Ancylothrix sp. D3o: one gene and its partners. The protein of the gene in region 3 interacts with the protein of the main gene of each other region in a pairwise test. Links are inferred from orthologs where the notes say so. Each region holds a gene or a part of one and is shown on either strand. Other genes may lie near its edges.

Region 1 (6,193 bases), on a different replicon or contig from region 3:
GATGAGTCAAGCTAATTCCGAAATGACCAACTACACCGGCACCCAAACCAAAAGCGCTTTTTGCCGCCAAAAAATGACGGTATTTTGCGACTTTGACGGGCCAATAGTAGATGTATCAGATCGCTATTACAGCACCTACCGGCAAGCACTTGCAGACACTCAGGAAAACTATCAAGCCAAAAACATACAATTGCCCGTTACAGCGCTCCCTAAAGATTGCTTTTGGTACATGAAACAAAACCGCATCCCCGATGCAGAAATTGCCATGCGTTCAGGATTAAGAGGCTCACAAATAGAAGCCTTCCTAGCACGAGTGCAAGAAATTGTCAACCAGCCCGACTTGCTGCACAAAGACCGGCTGCAACCCGGAGTAGAATGGGCGATAGGTTTGCTGCACTCCCAAGGATTCCGCATAGTATTAGTCACCCTACGCCGGCAAACACAAGCCCAGCAAATCTTACAAAACTACGGATTACTTCGGTTATTTAGTAGCATTTGGGGAACCCAAGACGACGACAGTGCTTATCACAACTATGCAGACATCAAACAAGAACTACTAAAAGCCGCCATTGCCAAAGAAAATGTCGCCACAGACTCAGCATGGATGATTGGCGATACAGAAGCCGATATATTAGCAGGACAAGCTTGTGCAGTCCCCACAATAGCTTTAACTTGTGGACTTCGCAGCCGCACATATCTAACACAATATAATCCTAATCACATTATGAGCGATTTGCTTTCTGCGAGTCATTTTTTAATCGCCCAAAAGCAGCGAATTGCAGCCTGAAAAAACTTATATAGCCCCTTAGCAATAATTCCTGAATGTTAAAAAACCCGGTTTATAAAACAAACCGGGTTTCTCACACAAAGTAGACTTCACAGTGATATTGACAAACCTTAACTTGTAGTTTTTTTCACCTAAAAGCGCTGAATTTTCCCAAAATCAAGACGACTCAATTAACTTCATGCGTCCCCACCAAACATTGAGAGGAAAATAAACAACCGGAGCCCAAAGACTGCTGAGGATAGCACTAGAAAGAGCAAGAAGTTGCCGGTCATGCCAAATTTCCATCAAAGAGCGCTCACCCAGAAAACTGAACTGAATAGCCGTGATCAACTCAGCAATCACACTCATGCCAAACACAATCAAAGCCACCGAGATAAAATCTTCCTGAATAAAGCGCTGCTTTTGCAAGCGAGCCGTCAAAATCCCGACTATACCCAAACTAAGCGCATGACTAGGGATAGGGGAAGTCATACCATCTTGAATCAACCCCAGAGCAATACCCGCAGCAGCCCCCAGAAACCAACTGCGCTTGACACTCCAAGCAACGACCCAAATTAACAGCCAATTAGGGCCAATCCCCAGCAAAGTCATGCCAGGGAGGCGAGTCGGCAAAATCAACAAACATAATAAGAGAGAAGCAAGCGTTACCAGCGTATTCAGCAACCGACGGGTTTGGGGGCGCAGGCGAGTCACCCGACTCCAAGAATCCCTTCTAATTGCCGATCTATAGTTCATCCTGCGGTTGCGGCGGCGTTTCAGTAGAAGCATCTGTGCTGTTGTTTGGTTGAGGTTCAGCCGGCTGTTCGGTTTCAGCGGGGCGGGAGCCATCAGGATAAATTTTTGGCTCATCGGCAGGACGGGTATCTTGAACAGGAGGCGGAGCCGAAAATTCCTTATCCGGCAGAATTTTGCTCGGCTTAACTTCCACCCACTCTAAAACATTAATAGGCACCGATAGCTCAATAATCGCTTCCGGTGCCGGACTTTTGCTCAGGTTAACCGACTCAACGCGCCCAACAGGAATACCCGCAGGGAATAACTCACTCACCGGCGAAGTCGAGACAACATCACCCGGACGAACATCAGGAACCTTATCAAAAAACTCCATAACTGCCCGGTTAGCACCTTGGCCGCGCATAAAGCCCATATTGCGGCTGCGGCTAATAGTCACCCCCACACGAGCACTGGGATCGCTAATCAAAAGCACACGGCTAGTGTTTTGAGAAACACTTTCCACCCTGCCAACTAACCCCCCGGCGCCGGTGACAATATCACCTTCTTTAATACCATCTCGACTACCGCGCCCCAGAGTGACTTGCTGCCACCAGTGGTTAGCAGACCGGCCAATCAGAGGTGCAATAACACCTTTGTCCTTGGTAGTAGAGACATAACCCAAAAGCTCTTTAAGCTTTTGGTTTTGATTTTCTAGCTCCACAAGGCGCTCAGACTGTGCCATCATTCGAGCTTTTTCAATTTGTTCTTCTGCGGAGGGACTTGACTGGAAAGGAAGGGTGAGCGTGCGGAAAATCTCAAAAATAACCGCTCCTTGAGTTTGCTGCACTCCCCAAGCTCCAGCAATAGCGACAGCCACCAACCCCACTTGCAACCCGTGCCTATCCCACCAGCGACGCAATGAATACATTTAACTTTTGTTGTGGTTCACTATCAAATTATTCGCCGTTTAGCGTTCATTGTTCACAGCATCAAAGTAATTGCTGCCATGAACCCTAAACCCTAAACCCTACCGACTACATATTGCGAGAACGACCGCTAAACACCCGCTCTAGTTGTTTGAAATTCTCAAGCACACGGCCTGTTCCCAACACAACACAGGAAAGCGGATCAGCAGCCACATGAGTAACAATGCCGGTTTCGTGACTAATGAGGGTATCCAAGCCTTTCAACAAAGCGCCACCCCCAGCCAACATAATCCCTCGGTCAATGATATCGGAAGCCAATTCTGGCGGCGTGCGTTCCAGCGTTCGTTTCACGGCTTCGACAATCACCCATAAAGGCTCTGCCATACTATCGCGGATCTCCGGCCCTTTGATAGTCACCGTTCGCGGTAAACCTGACAAAAGGTGCAAACCGCGCACATCCATAATGGCATCATCATCTTCGACTGTCGGGTAGGCTGAACCGAGCTTAATTTTAATTTCTTCTGCGGTTCGCTCTCCAATCACTAGGTTATGAACCTTTTTCATATACTGGGTGATGGCTTCGGTGAGTTCATCGCCCGCCACCCGCACGGATTCGCTGAGTACGGTTCCTTGGAGGCTCAAAACTGCCACTTCTGTAGTTCCACCACCGATATCAATAATCATGTTGCCCGTTGGTTCAGCCACCGGCAATCCTGCACCAATGGCCGCTGCTACCGGCTCATCAATTAAATAAACATCTCTTGCCCCTGCTTGAGAAGCTGCTTCCATTACCGCTCGCCTTTCCACACCCGTCACCCCTGACGGAATACCGATCACGATCCTGGGTGATACAAGGGTTTTGCCTTCATGCACACGACGGATAAAGTGCTTCAGCATTAATTCTGCTGTGTCAAAGTCGGCGATGACGCCATCGCGTAGGGGGCGCAGGGCAACCACGTTTCCGGGGGTGCGGCCCAGCATTTTTCTAGCGTCTTCTCCGACGGCTAACGGTACTTTTAGGTTTTGGTCAATAGCCACCACCGAGGGCTCTTGCAGGACAATTCCTTTACCAGATACATACACTAGGGTGTTTGCTGTACCTAGGTCTATACCCATGTCCCGCGATAAAGATAACCGATTGAAAAGACCCACAAGTTTCTACGCCCCCAAAATCAAATGCTTTTTTTGTGTAACTACTGATGTAGCCGTGCTGGATTTTATTACGTTTTTTCCCCTGAGTCTAGTCTGGGCCGCTATTTTTTTTGGCCAACTGACTCGCAAGTTATAAGGATCATCCATTGCTTCGCCTACCCAATCCGGGTAATGTGATGGCCAATTGCCGCTCTGCCCGCTATTGTAGAGAGGCCCGCTTTTTTTTTCAAGGGGCGCAGGTGTTGTTTTTTTTTAAGTTCCGTTCGGTTACTCGAAAAACCACCGCAACTATCAACAATCACCCCTAAGTTACTTACTGTGTCGATCCTTAGCTAAGATCAGTGCAGCACATCAAGACATACAAGCAATATGAGTCTTAATATCGTCCATTTGGTAGGCCGTGCCGGCCAAGACCCTGACATGAAATATTTTGAGTCTGGTACTGTTAAGTGCAATTTAACGTTAGCGGTTGACAGAAGAACTCGTAATAAAGAGGAGCCTGATTGGTTTACTTTGGAAATTTGGGGAAAAACGGCAGAGATTGCTGGTAGCTATGTCCGCAAGGGTAGTTTAATCGGTGTCACCGGCTCTCTAAAATTTGACTATTGGCAAGATCGCAACTCCGGCTCCCAACGTTCTAAGCCGGTGATTAAAGTTGAGAAGTTGGATCTCTTGGGTTCTAAACGCGATAACGAGGCGGCTATGATGAACGGTGGCACCGGCTATGCGGGTGGCGAAATTTAGCCGCCTATTCTGCCTCAATATCTTATTTGCAGGGTGACGCTTGCTTCGACTTGCTGCTCACCTCCCTCTATTGGTGTTGAGGCTGCCATTTCTGCTCTTGCATCGGCAAATTTTGGCATCGGCACCGGCACCGGCGGCGGTGCATAGGCTCCATTAATTTGTATGCCTATAACTTCTCCTGCTCTTAAATTCAAGGCGCTCAAAACGGCATCTGCTTGTTTTTGTGCGTCTTGTGTTGCTTCTTTTAAGGCTTGTTGTTGGGCTGTGGAAATTGCACTGTCTGAAGCTATAAAACTTACTCCATCAATGCGTGTTGCACCGGCTTTTACGGCTTCGTCTAATAGGTTTCCTGCGTTGCCGGTGGGAATACGAAAACTAACGGTATTTGTGGCACTATAGCCGGTGAGTTTTTGGGTGTTATTTTCATAGCTATAAATTGGGTTTAAATTAATGCCGGTGGTTTCCAATTTTTCCACATTCCGCGATTTTAATAATGTCACGACGGCTGTTGAACGTTTGGCGGCTTCTTGTTGTGCTTCTTGGGCTGTTTTTGCCTGAACTTCTACGCCTAAGCGCACTTGGGTGATGGTTGTCGGGATTAATTCTACACCTCTGCCGGTTACTGTTAAGGTTCGCACGGGTACTCCTTGGATAATTTGATTTTGCTCTTGTGGGTTTCGCTGTTGAGCCAATACTGGCAATGTTAAACTCAAGCTTAGCAAACTCAAGGCTATGGGCAAAACTTGCAGGACGGTTCGAGAGCTAATTTTGCTTAAGCTTGCAAGATTTACAGACATGGATAATTTTCTCCTCACTCAATAATTTTTGCATCTCAGTGGTGCCGGTGTCTCGCCTGCGGCGGTAATCAGCAATCGCTGGCAAGATGCCCGCGCCACTCTTACAGATGCTTTTTGTTGTATGGTTCTACTGTGGCACTGCTTAATCCTGTAGGTTCGATAGGTTACAGTTTTAGTAACTGCTTTGGAGTTTGACTTGATGTTTTTTGCCTTTTCCCCAATCCCCAAACCTTCATCACTACTATGAATTATTGGTTGTTAAAAAGCGAACCTGATGAGTATTCTTATACAGATTTAGTTCAGGAAACTAAGGCAGTTTGGAATGGAGTTAATAATGCTTTAGCTCTCAAAAATATGCGTTCTATGATGCCTGGTGATTTAGCGTTATTTTACCATACCGGCAAACAAAGACAAGTTGTAGGAATTGCGGAAATAATGAGCGAAGCTTACCCCGATCCAGCCTTAAATGATCCTAAGCGTGTTGTGGTAGATGTGCGTGCTGTGCGGCGAGTAAAAAAATTTGTGACTTTGGCAGAAATTAAGGCTGATAAGGATTTTGAGGGTTTTGATTTAATTCGGTTATCGCGTCTTTCGGTGGTAGCGGTTTCTGAGGCACATTGGCAGCGAATTCTTGCGCTTGCTGGGGTTGAAGATTTGGGGAAATAAGACAATATTTTTGGCTTGGAAATTTGGGCGAATTTTGGCTAAGCTGAGGGTGAGGAAATGCAAGTCAATTTTCCAGAGGTTGTAAATTATGGCTTATCAATTATCTGCGACAAAATTGCAGTCCTATCAACAATGTCCGCAAGCTTATTATTTCCGCTATGAAAGGGGAATAAAGCCTAAGAGTTTTGGGGGTGCGGATGCTTTAGGCAATGCTTTGCATAACACTTTGGCTGATATTTATTGGAAATGGTCTTATTTAGAACCAAAACCGCCGAGAAGTTGGATAGAAAAGTGCTGGAGTCAGCACACTTCAAAGTTGAAACCGGCTCAAGTTCAAGAAGGTGAAGAAATTCTCAATTTTTATTATGATTTTTTTATTGCTACCGAAACAGCAATGCGAAAACCTC
Region 2 (6,022 bases), on a different replicon or contig from region 3:
TGCATAGGATGCACCCCCACTCGTTCCTAAGAGCATACTACCAAGATAGCCACCTACAACTGCACCCAAAATTCCTAAACCGGTTGTGGCAAGAAATCCGCCACCTTGATGACCTGGATAAATTGCTTTGGCAAGGGCGCCGGCAATCAGACCTAAAATAACCCAAGCTAGAATTCCCATCTCATTTCCTCCAGTAACTTAAACTGTTTTGTTGTTGTTTGTCTTATCTTTCTACACAATATCAGCAGTTTTATACGATTAACCTCTACCACAAGTCAGAAATCAAAAGAAATAATGCTTTGAATATTATTCACAATAAAAACTTTCACCGCTCTGCCAAAAGATAGAGCAAAAATGTCGCGGTTTCTGATAGAAGAATTTTTTGGCTGTTTTTCTAAGCTTTCTATCTATTTTAGAGCAGAAATTATTATTTGATTGAGCAGCGACTCTTAGGAGTTTGTTTAGTTTGCACGTCTGGCTTATTGGCGCAGGCTTCTTCCCTGAAATCCGCGCTTTCTGTGGTAGATATGGCTGAATTGAATTTCTGAGTCCGTTTGCCTTTACAATGACAAAAATACTTTTATCTCTCACCAAAACAGCGACTAAAAATGAAACTAAGCCTTTGCATGATTGTCAAAAATGAAGAAGCCACACTACGCGATTGTCTCCATAGTGTTAAAGATGTGGTAGACGAAATGGTGGTTTTAGACACCGGCTCTACAGATCGCACGGTGGAAATTGCCCAAGAATTGGGAGCCAATGTCTATTTTTTTGAGTGGTGTAATGATTTTGCTGTTGCTCGCAATGAGGCGCTGCGTTTTGTCACCGGCGATTGGGTAATTGTACTGGATGCAGATGAAAAACTTAAACCAGAAATTGTGCCGCTGATGAGACAAGCCATGCAAAATGAGCAGTGTATCCTCATTAATTTAATTCGTCACGAAGTCGGCGCCGCTCAGTCTCCTTACTCGATGGTGTCGCGTTTGTTTCGCCATCATCCCGAACTTTATTTTACTCACCCCTATCATGCAATGGTTGATGATAGTGTGGCGGAACTGTTAGAAAAACAGCCTAACTGGCAAATTTTAGAACTCGCAGAAGTTGCTATCTCTCACGAAGGTTACACCGAACAAGCAATCGGTGCCCAAAATAAATTTAACCGGGCTGCTTCGGCAATGGAAGCTTATTTATCTCAGTATCCCAATGATCCCTACACTTGCAGTAAATTGGGTGCTTTGTATGTCAGAAGTGGCAAAATTGAGCGGGGAATTCAATTACTAGAAATTGGTTTGCGCGGGGTTCCTTCTTGGCGAACACGAAAACCTGTTGAGGTGCCGGTGCTTTATGAACTCCATTATCATTTAGGCATTGCTTACAGCCGCATTGGGAAAGCTTCTCAGGCAAAGTCTCATTATTTAGCCGCAATGGAAATGCCGGTTTTACCTTATATTAAACTGGGAACTTATAATAATTATGGCAATTTGTTGCTGGAAACCGGCGACATCACCGGCGCGATAATTGCTTATACAACGGTTTTAGAACTTGACCCGACTTTGGCAACGGCTCATTTTAATTTAGGCATTGCTTACAAAGATAAAGGCCAGTTACAAGATGCCATAAAGTGCTACCGGCAAGCAATTGCTCTCAATCCCAACTTTGCTGAAGCTTATCAAAACTTAGGCGTTGCTTTACTGAAAGCCGGCAATGTTTTTGAAAGTTTAGACACTTTTCGAGAAGCCATAACTCGCTATGAAGAACAACAGTCACCCGCAGCCGCTAAGTTGCGCCAAAGCTTAAAAGAAATGGGGTTAAGAATTTAAGAATTAAAAACCCGGTTTATTAAACAAATCGGGTTTTAACCACAACTATATCGCCCAGTAAAAATCTTTTTCCCTAGAGAGTCATGTACCCCTTAACATAGATTTATCGGTGTAGCCTATCTTGTTCTCCAGATACTTTAAGAATTTTTCAAGCTTCTAAACCCGCCACCTTTGGCGAACTGTTGCCTCGATTTTTATAGCTTAAACCTCAATCCCTGAGAAATTAAATCAGCATTTTTTCAAAGGCTGATCAATTTTTGGCCGCCCTGGCGGGTAATATTTAACATTTTCTTCCTTGTTATTTTCGTTGTTCTCTGTATTTCTCAACAATCACCCCAAATAGCTTTGGAAGCGGGATCACCCCTAAAAGCACGATCCCCAGCCTGTAGATTTGACACTCATTAAAATCATTGACATAATAAAAAAAAGATAAAGCTCAGCTTTGCCGAAGCAAATTCCTGTGAAAATCACTTTAAAGTTAAATTCTTCAATTCAGGGTGCAAATACTTGTAAATTTGGCTACTTATTCTTTTTTGAGTTGCCTTTCCAAAAAACCTAGCAAAACATAGAGAGTTTAAAATGAACAGCGAAAAAATTCGTTGCCCCAACTGTGGTGATCATGCTGAGCGAGATTACGTTCTTGCTCATCATTTAAGGCGCACTCAATGCAATAGCTGTGATTATTTAATGATTACTTGCTCACTCACCGGCAAAGTCATCGAAGCCTACGCCCCCGGCATCAAAGCTAGTCGGTAACTCGATGACATCGCTTTAAACCAAGTAGAATAATATCTATAGCTTTTTAAATACTTAGCTATACCAAAAACCCGGTTTCTGTAAAAAACCGGGTTTTTAAAAGCTGTTAAACTGTACTTTAAAAATAGCAATCAAACCGGCCTAAGATTTCATAGCCCGTAATTGTCCGCACGCCGCATCCGCCTCTAAACCGCGAGAATAGCGTACACTCACCGCCACATTATACTCCTCCAAAACCTTCACAAACTGATAAATACGGTCTTTTGATGGTCGCTGATAATCCACCTCATTAATAGGATTATAAGGAATCAAATTCACATGACATTGAAACCCCCGCATAAGTTCAGCCAGTTCTTCTGCGTGTTCTGGCAAATCATTTACACCCGCCAGCAAAATATATTCAAACGTTAATCTTCGCCCCGTAATCTTCACATATTCCCGACATTCTGCCATCAACTCATCCAGCGGATAACGCAGCGCACTCGGAATTAATTTTTCCCGCAAAACTTGATTAGAAGCGTGTAAACTTACCGCCAAAGTCACTTGTAATTTATGTTCTGCCAATTCCAGAATGCGGTGGCGAATTCCCACAGTCGAAACCGTCATATTTCGCTGGCCAATTCCCACATCTTCATTCAAAGAACGTAACGCCACCAACACATTCTCAGTATTAAGCAACGGTTCCCCCATCCCCATAAACACAACATTACTCACCCTGCGGCCAAAATCTTCCTGTACCGTTAACACTTGATCGACAATTTCATGGGCAGCCAAATTGCGTTTAAAACCACCCTTGCCGGTGGCACAAAAATCGCACCCCATCGGACAACCAACCTGCGAAGAAACACAAACCGTCAAGCGTTTTTCTGTAGGAATTCCCACCGCTTCAATAATTTGATTATCCGCCAACTTGAGCAAATATTTTACCGTTTCATCGCCTGCTTGCGAACGATAATAAATACTCGACCGGCCAATCGCCACCTCTGCCATACTTTCCCGCCATTGCTTAGGAAATACCGTAATGTCTCCTAAAGATCGCGCTCCTTTTTGATATATCCACTGGTGCAACTGCTGCCCCCGATAGGCCGGCTGTCCTTGTTGTTGCACCCATTCTTTTAATTCCGGTTGAGAAAGACCTAATAAAGCCACCATAGGATTTCTGATTTTAGATGTTAGATTTTCAATTTTATTCAATGGGGAAATGGTGATTTTTTTGTTCCCATTTTTTTTTATTTTAGCATCACCTGTAGGGTAGTTGATAGGCTAATAAAACTTTGCCGGCCCCCTGTGGGCAACACCGGCCATTTCAGAGTAGTCAGACAGCCTTACATTACTTTACTTTTTGGCTGATAGGAATCTCAATTTGAAACTCAGAACCTTCTCCCGGTTGAGAAATACATCTCAAAACACCGCCATGCTTTTGAGCTACAATTTGATAGCTAATTGATAATCCCAATCCTGTCCCTTGACCCACAGCTTTTGTGGTGAAAAATGGATCAAACAACCTTGTTTTTACAGCATCAGTAATGCCCGTGCCGTTATCTTTAATACAGATTATTACCCGATTTTTATCTATCAACTGCGTCTGAATCCAAATCGTAGGCATTACAGCCGCACTTACGTTAAAATTAGCATCAGCGTTCTCAGGAATATACCCCATGCGATAAAAATCACTTTTTTCTTTTAAAGCATCAATTGCATTACTAATCACATTCATAAACACCTGATTTAGCTGGCCGGCATAACACTCAACCTCCGGTAAATCTCCATATTCTTTAATTACTTGAATTCCCGGAAAATCAGCCTTAGCCTTGATCTTGCTCTGCAAAATTACCAGCGTACTCTCAATACCCTCGTGCAAATTAACCGGCTTCATTTCCGCTTCATCAAACCGCGAAAAATTTCGTAAGGTTTTAACAATTTGACAAATACGTTCTGCTCCTATTTTCATAGAAGAAATAATTTTTGGCAAATCTTCCACCATGAACTCCAAATCCATATCTTTGATGTAGGCATCAATCTCTGGATTTTTCTGATAATATTTTTGATACAGTAGAATTAAGTCCAGTAAATCCTGACTATAATTGCTGACATAATCCAGATTGCCATAAATAAAATTGACAGGATTGTTAATTTCGTGTGCTACCCCAGCCACCAATTGTCCCAAACTAGACATTTTTTCAGTTTGAATAAGCTGGGTTTGAGTTTCCTGTAACTCTTTCAGCATTTTGGCAAGCTGTTCAGCTTGAGCAAGCGCCGTCTCAGTTAATTCTTCCTGCCGGTCAAGCGCTGAACGCAACTCTATTTCTGCCTGTTTTCGCTGAGAAATATCCCTTAAAATAGCCACATATTCACAACCAAACTGGTGAGAACGGTCGGAAATCGTCACTTCAATAAACAGTGGTTGAATAATATTATTTAAAGTTTGCTCACACCGGCTCGGCCATTGAGCAGGCAAAGCCGGCAAATTTGGTAAAAACTCACTCACCAAGCGACCTACCAACCGATGAACCGGAAGTTTAAATAACTTCTCAGCCGCTGGATTTACCTGACTAATTAAACCGTTTTCATCCAGAACCAAAATAGCATCCAAAGCAATTTTAAACAAATGCTCAGATTCTTGCTGCATTTCAACAATAGACATCACCTGCGGCAAACTTGTCCAGCAAGCAATTGCCACCCCCACAAAAGCCATTGTTATCATTAGCACAACAAACAAATCAATACTGACATTCCAAGAAATGCTATAAATTTGCCCCCTGACAAACCAACCAATTGCCAAAGCCGAACACAATAAAAATAGCAAAACGCTCACTTGAAGCAAAACAAAATCTTCCATTTTGCTGCGGGAACGAATTTGATATAATTCATTCCACTTCTGAAGGCGAAACCAAGGAGAAGACGAGCGACGAATAAGAAAATCCGCCCCCAAAATAAACAGCGGCAAAGACAATCCCAACAGCAAATATTGCCAGCCCCAAGCTAAACCGCCCACCCCTAAAACAACAACTTCTATCGCCAAAAAACCCAAAGAAAAGTTAGGCCAAAGAACATGACGCTGGCGACGGTTTAACCACAACCCGAAATGAATGGCAATCATACTGCACAGATAGCCGGTGCCCGTCACCATCACAATATGAGACACATCGCCCCAGACAAGACAAATTAGACTAGCAGCAAAGCTTAAAATTAAAGCCGGCCCAAAAACCCCGCGCCGAGAAACCGCCGTAAACACCGGCGCCAAATAACCATCAAGCCCAAGTTGATATAAAACACGCGGCGAGTTAGAAACCGCCGTCGCACTACTCAGCCAAGCACCCGCCGCCAGCAAAAACGTCACCAACAAAGAAGCCGATTTTCCCCAAAAAGGCAAAGAAGCATTCACCAAGTGCAAAAATGTGTTGTCGCCTAAATTCGGGCCCGTCGCTAAACGCATCAACACCCAA
Region 3 (6,133 bases):
CAACCCCAAGAAATTGCCCAAAAGCTAGAAACCGCCGCCCCCATTGCCAAAGCCACCGTCCACCGGCATCTTTTCCCCCCTGGCTTAACTGTCCACATTAAAGAACGTTATCCTGTAGCCATTGCTCAACTCAGCCAGGGCGCGTTAGATGCCAAACAAAAAGACTCCGGCAATTCGACTTCGCTCATTGTAGGCGTCCTTGACGAAAACGGCTGGTGGACTCCATTAAAAAATTACACAGCCCTCCAGCAAACTATTCCCCTACCTTCGTTAAAAGTCATCGGCAACCCCAGCAACTATCGGGAGAATTGGCCCCAACTTTACCAAACCCTCAGCCAGTCTCCCGTCAAAGTTTCAGAAGTTGACTGGCAAGATTCAGGCAATGTAATTTTAAAAACAGAAATTGGAACTGTCCATCTTGGCCCGTACAGTTCTAAGTTTGACGAACAACTGCAAGTTATTGATCGAATGCGCCAATTACCCAAACACCCGCGTTACAGTCAGATCGCCTACATTGACCTTAAAAACCCCCAATCCCCAGCTATTAAACTGCAACCGGGTAAAATTCAGCCACCCGCTGCCAAATCTCCCTAGCAGGGGAACTAGGCTTTGGCCATGCCTCCCCCAGTACCAGGTACGGTTGGTTGCAAAGCGCAACATCCCCTATAGTTGACAACAAGAACCGGCCACCTGAAGCGTTGTTTATTTACCTTAGCTAATACCAATGACACTTAATAGTAAAATAGGGCTTGAAAATGACAGCCCGCATTCCCAAGGGCAAACAGGTTTTCCGACTAGCGCGGATAATTCAAATCCTTTCGGTAACGCTGGCTTATATATAAATCAAAATCGAGATCCGAAAGGCATGGCTGGGGAAGAATCAAGGAGTGGAGATATTGTGCCCAGCAGCGTAGCAAGAATTAAAGTAATCGGTGTCGGCGGTGGTGGCGGCAATGCCATTAATCGCATGATTGCTAGTGAAATTTTGGGAGTTGAGTTTTGGTCGGTTAATACCGATGCTCAAGCTCTCAGCCAGTCTGAAGCACCTAAAAGACTGCAAATTGGTCAAAAATTGACGCGCGGACTCGGTGCCGGGGGCAACCCTGCTATCGGCCAAAAAGCCGCTGAGGAATCCCGCGATGAAATTGCCCAAGCTCTAGGGCAGTCTGATTTAGTGTTTATTACCGCCGGCATGGGTGGGGGCACCGGCACTGGTGCTGCTCCTATTGTGGCGGAAGTGGCTAAGGAGTTGGGCGCGTTAACGGTGGGAGTTGTTACCCGTCCGTTTACTTTTGAAGGACGCCGCCGCCTTAGCCAAGCTGAACAAGGGATCGACGCCCTGCAAAGCCGGGTTGACACGCTGATTGTTATTCCAAATAACAAACTTTTAGACGTTATCCAGGCAGATACGCCGGTTCAAAAAGCTTTCCGCGAAGCTGATGATATTCTCCGCCAAGGTGTTCAGGGCATTTCGGATATCATTACGATCCCAGGGTTGGTAAATGTGGACTTTGCCGATGTCCGGGCCGTTATGGCAGATGCCGGTTCGGCTTTGATGGGTATTGGAATTGGTTCTGGCAAGTCAAGAGCCGTTGATGCTGCTTCCCAGGCTATTTCTTCGCCATTTTTGGAGTCTTCTATCGATGGCGCAAAGGGCGTTGTCTTTAATATCACAGGCGGAACTGATCTTACTCTTCACGAAGTGAGTGCAGCGGCAGATATTATTTATGAAAACGTCGATCCCAATGCCAATATTATTTTCGGGGCAGTTATTGATGAGCGGGTTCAAGGTGAAATTAGAATTACGGTGATTGCCACCGGCTTTTCACCCGAAACGGTGGTAGGTGCACCGGCAGCAAAAACTGCTCCGGCACCACGTCCGGTTACTCCCACCAGCAGGCCGGCAACGCCACCCCCACCGGCACCGGCATCCGAACCTCAAAAAGCCCCTGATGGTTTAGATATCCCAGACTTTTTGAAGCGCCGGCGTCCCCCTCGCTAAAGCGCCTCTCTAACAATCAAGAAACTCGGTTTTTCTCAAAAGACCGGGTTTCTAAATCTACTCTCAACCTTGTTTTAAAGATTTTGCCCACTCGGCGGCGAGGGGAATTTCTGTAAAGGGAATTCGCTGGGGAGTAAGCTTGCCAAAGCTGAATTCCAGTTCAATTTTTTTGCCTTGGGTGGGGGGTGTATTAGCATCCACCGCAACTCCATCTACCAAAAACCGTATTTCTGTAACATCATCAAGGGAAAAACTTTGCAGATTAACCGGCCCCTTCTTTGTCGGTTTTCCCCAGGTTAGTTGATTGCCGGTTTTCCCTAAAACTGCATAAATATCATATTTGGCTTGTTCAAATTGTTTGGCCCACAGACGATAGGCTTCTACTTTTTGATATTCGTTACTGCCGGCCCAAGCCAACCATATAAAAACCGCCAAGAGTGGCAACCACAGCAAACCCCGTTCCATTTTATATCTTAGATTTTCGATTTAAGGATTGGTAGAAAATAACGCTTTCTCGAAAAACTCCCAGAAAGCAATTCATGCAATTTTATAGTAAAAATTCCTTTTTTTCAAGATTAGCTCCCGACTTAGGCCAAATGTAATACCCTTAAGCTATCTTCAAGATACACCCGCACGACCTTAGAGGTGTTTTATGCGAAAGTTTTTCCTGCTATCCCTATTTATTGTTGGGGTGGCTGTTGCTTTGTTCAATTTCAAAGGTTTGGCAAATCAAGGCAGTTTTAATCAAATTGTGCTGGATTTCCGCGAGGATATACCAGCTTCTCAAATTGAAACACAACTCAGCCAGCTTTCCCAGCAGTACGGCGTTACTCCTCAACTCAACAGTGAGTTTTCAGTATCAGATAATGTCTATATTGTCAAGGGGAATAAGCAACTTCTTAAAGCTTTGAAAAAATCCGATCTGCGACAATCAACAGAATTCATTGAACCGGATTATATTTACAGCGTTTTGGAAATTCCCAATGATCCCATGTATCATCAGCAGTGGAATTTTCGCAGCATTAATATTGAGAAAGCTTGGGAAGAAAGCAAAGGCAATGGCGTAACGGTGGCTGTCATAGACACCGGCGTCACACCCGTAGCAGATTTAAAAGATACAAACTTCACCCCAGGCTACGATTTTGTCAACGATAAAACCGAGGCTGCCGACGATAACGGACACGGTACCCACGTTGCCGGCACCATTGCTCAAAGTACAAATAACGAGTATGGCGTGGCCGGTATTGCCTATCAAGCCAGTATTATGCCGCTGAAAGTTTTGGCATCTTCCGGCGGTGGCACCATTGCTGATATTGCGGAAGCGATTAAATTTGCGGCTGATAATGGTGCCGATATCATTAACATGAGTTTGGGTGGCCCTGGTGAAAGCCAACTCATGCAAGAAGCCATTGATTACGCTCACAGTAAAGGCGTTGTGATTATTGCCGCCGCCGGAAACAGTGCTGATAGCTCGGCTGGCTATCCGGCTCGTTATCCTAACGTGGTGGGAGTTGCGGCGCTGGATGCTTCCGGGCAAAAAGCCTTTTATTCTAATTTTGGGGCCGGTGTGGATATTTCAGCACCCGGTGGCGATACCACAAATGGTGAAGTTGGCGGAATTTTGCAAAATACCATTGATGAGCAAGGAAACTCAATTTTTGCCGCTTATCAAGGCACGAGTATGGCGGCGCCTCACGTTGCTGGCGTGGCGGCTTTGATTAAAGCTGCCGGTGTTCAAGAACCAGAAGAAATTGTGCGGATCTTGAAACAGTCAGCGCGGACGGTTGCAGACGATCCGCTTAATCATTTTGGGGCCGGTCAATTGGACGCAGCAGCGGCGGTGCAGTTGGCAACCAAGGGCCAGATTACCTTCCGCGATTTCTTCCGGTGGTTGCGGGATAATGGCTATTTGAATCCTCGCTTTTGGATTGATGGCGGCGCGGTGGCGCTGTTGCCAAAACTGGCGATGGTGTTGGGTTCTTATATGTTGGCTTGGTTTTTGCGAAATTATTTCCCGTTTGCTTGGAGTTGGTCGCTTTCTTCCGGTTTGGTAGCTGGAAGTTCAGGTTTGTTTTTCCTGCGCGGCTTGTATATTTTTGATCTTCCCCAATGGCCTTTTCGGGCAATGGGTAGCTCGATTCCTGAATTGGGGAATGTTGTTCAGGGGAGTAGCGCTTTGAATCCGCTTTTTGCTTCAGCGTTGATTCCTGTGGGGTTGGTGCTGTTGCTGTTGGGCCACAAGTCTTTAAAGTGGTTTGCGATTGGTACGTCTTTGGGCGTGGCGAGTTGTTTGGCGGTGACGGCGCTTATCTCGCCGAATGTTTGGCTGTTGGGAGGCGGTTTTGTCGCCCAGGGATTTTTGGTGATAAATGCGCTGCTGTGTTTTGGTTTAGCAAAATTAGCTGCAAAATCTGAGGGGGTAGTTGTATGAGTGTGACGATTCAGGGCAAAATAGAAAGGAAAGGCTTCGGCCCTGGAACTTGGGCACTGGTATCAGAAAAGGGTGAAAGCTACGAAATTCATCAGGGAGCGCCGGCAGAGTTGCTCAAGTCGGGCCTAGAAGTCAAGGTTAAAGGGAAAGTCCGTGACGACGTGATGAGCTTTGCCATGATTGGGCCGGTGCTGGAAGTGGAAGAGTTTTCCGTCCTCAATTCGGATTGATCCCACCGGGGGCTGCGTCCGGGTGCTTGTTAAATACTCACTTTTTTGTTTTGCCTCAGTATGTCGTTACGCTTTAGCAGTATCTACCTGCGATGCGGCTGCATTCAGATTCTCTGAGGGGCAAAACAAATTTAATATCCCCTTTGCCTATTTGGCAGGGGGGGTAGGGTGAGGTTTGTGAATCTACTAGCAAAAAGCAAAAAAAACCCCGGTTGGTTTAACCGGGGAGCTTAATCAGGGTGCATCTACCATTTCTTTTTCCTAGGATGAGTGAAGTTAATCCGGAAAAGCTGAAGAAAGTTTTAAACTTTAAGGCTTGATGCTCATTAGGGGAAAAGAAGAGGAAAGTAGGGTTAAAAGCAGAAAACAAAAGGTTTTTTATGAATGCCTAAAAATTGAATCAAAATTTATTAGTTAGGATCAAGGGAAGAGTGATAAAAAAAACAAAAATCCCGGCCTAAAACGACCGGGAGCATCAATCAGGGTGCATCTACCATTCCAAGTTTCTGCGGTTGATGGGGTGCGTCAGGAAAATTTAAAAAAGAAATTGGTGAGAAGGTGGGGAGAAATTTTTGGGGGTATGACAAGCTGAATTTGGTGCCGGTTGGGGTTGGGAAAAATTAGGAATTTGTCTACATTTTTAGGCCATAAGAAAAGAATTGCCAAATAAAAAACCCCAGCAATGGTTAGCCAGGGCAATCTATCAGGGTGCATCTGTTAATAGTGTTCTTAGGGGTGCTGATGCAATCCGGAAAAATCTGTTATCTATTAGTAGTACCTGAAAAGTTTAGGCTAGGTGGTAACTTTTCCCATCAATAGGTAGTCGGATTGTTTGAATCAATAAAATATTGAGGTCTGGAGTCAATAGTTTTTAGCTACGGTGCCGGCTTTTCTGGCGCTGGGGGGTGGGAAACCCTCTTGTGGCTTCAGCCAAAAAATTGCGACAATACAGACAAATTGATATGAGTGTGTATTTGTAGCACATAATCGAATTCTAAGAGCAGGACTGACGTTGTGACTCAGGAACTAGAATTTCAAATTTCAGTAACCCCGGTTCGGGGTAATGAATATCTTGTGAGAACGGAAGATGTGGTGCAGGGGGCGCCATTGGCCGAGGAAATTTTAGAGTGGCCGGTGGATGACTGGCTTGTGCGTGCTTGTCAGCTTATGAATGACCCGTTGCTGGGTTTGTTAGAGGAAAGTGATATGGCTTGGCCTTCGCAAACTGGGAATGGGAAAACGAGTCTAGGAGAGGTCGGTTCTTCGCCTGAAGCTGGGGTGGCGAGTTTGGTTGCTTTGGGCCGGCAGCTTCATCAGCATTTATTTCAAGGTAGGCTGCGTGATAGTTGGATATCAGCCCAAAGTATTGCTCAGCACCGGCGCTCTCAGTTACGTCTGCGTTTGGCGTTGAAAGGTGATGTTTTGCCGCGTTTACCTTGGGAAGTTCTCCACGACGGCAACCGGCCTATT

The links.
Region 1: the proteins of ftsZ (region 3) and NG798_RS08395 interact in binary tests that used the Escherichia coli proteins (3 or more experiments, as listed by UniProt). The link is inferred for Ancylothrix sp. D3o from one-to-one orthologs.
Region 2: the proteins of ftsZ (region 3) and rlmN interact in binary tests that used the Escherichia coli proteins (3 or more experiments, as listed by UniProt). The link is inferred for Ancylothrix sp. D3o from one-to-one orthologs.

Annotation. Positions count from the first base shown.
Region 1 is NZ_JAMXEX010000003.1:234,742-240,934, reverse strand. What follows is about bases 1,540-4,462. They hold NG798_RS08395 (rod shape-determining protein), read right to left. Parts: upstream 3,544-4,462; coding sequence 2,536-3,543; downstream 1,540-2,535. Other genes in these bases: NG798_RS08385 (SIMPL domain-containing protein), read right to left, coding at 4,338-4,462; NG798_RS08390 (single-stranded DNA-binding protein), read left to right, coding at 3,949-4,323; mreC (rod shape-determining protein MreC), read right to left, coding at 1,540-2,429. In the rest of the region: NG798_RS08410 (HAD family hydrolase), read left to right, coding at 2-787; rod shape-determining protein MreD, read right to left, coding at 944-1,522; more of mreC, read right to left, coding at 1,512-1,539; more of NG798_RS08385, read right to left, coding at 4,463-5,120; NG798_RS08380 (EVE domain-containing protein), read left to right, coding at 5,364-5,786; NG798_RS08375 (PD-(D/E)XK nuclease family protein), read left to right, coding at 5,875-6,193. UniProt on the Escherichia coli protein: Forms membrane-associated dynamic filaments that are essential for cell shape determination. Acts by regulating cell wall synthesis and cell elongation, and thus cell shape.
Region 2 is NZ_JAMXEX010000011.1:44,099-50,120, forward strand. The notes cover bases 1,724-4,475. They hold rlmN (23S rRNA (adenine(2503)-C(2))-methyltransferase RlmN), read right to left. Parts: upstream 3,729-4,475; coding sequence 2,718-3,728; downstream 1,724-2,717. Other genes in these bases: NG798_RS17975 (tetratricopeptide repeat protein), read left to right, coding at 1,724-1,820; NG798_RS17980 (replication restart DNA helicase PriA), read left to right, coding at 2,400-2,576; NG798_RS17990 (ATP-binding protein), read right to left, coding at 3,907-4,475. In the rest of the region: NG798_RS17970 (GlsB/YeaQ/YmgE family stress response membrane protein), read right to left, coding at 1-180; more of NG798_RS17975, read left to right, coding at 609-1,723; more of NG798_RS17990, read right to left, coding at 4,476-6,022.
Region 3 is NZ_JAMXEX010000001.1:277,439-283,571, reverse strand. The notes cover bases 1-2,863. They hold ftsZ (cell division protein FtsZ), read left to right. Parts: upstream 1-724; coding sequence 725-2,002; downstream 2,003-2,863. Other genes in these bases: NG798_RS01370 (S8 family peptidase), read left to right, coding at 2,655-2,863; NG798_RS01375 (hypothetical protein), read right to left, coding at 2,066-2,467; NG798_RS01385 (cell division protein FtsQ/DivIB), read left to right, coding at 1-594. Also shown: more of NG798_RS01370, read left to right, coding at 2,864-4,433; NG798_RS01365 (hypothetical protein), read left to right, coding at 4,430-4,663; NG798_RS01360 (CHAT domain-containing protein), read left to right, coding at 5,678-6,133. UniProt on the Escherichia coli protein: Essential cell division protein that forms a contractile ring structure (Z ring) at the future cell division site. The regulation of the ring assembly controls the timing and the location of cell division.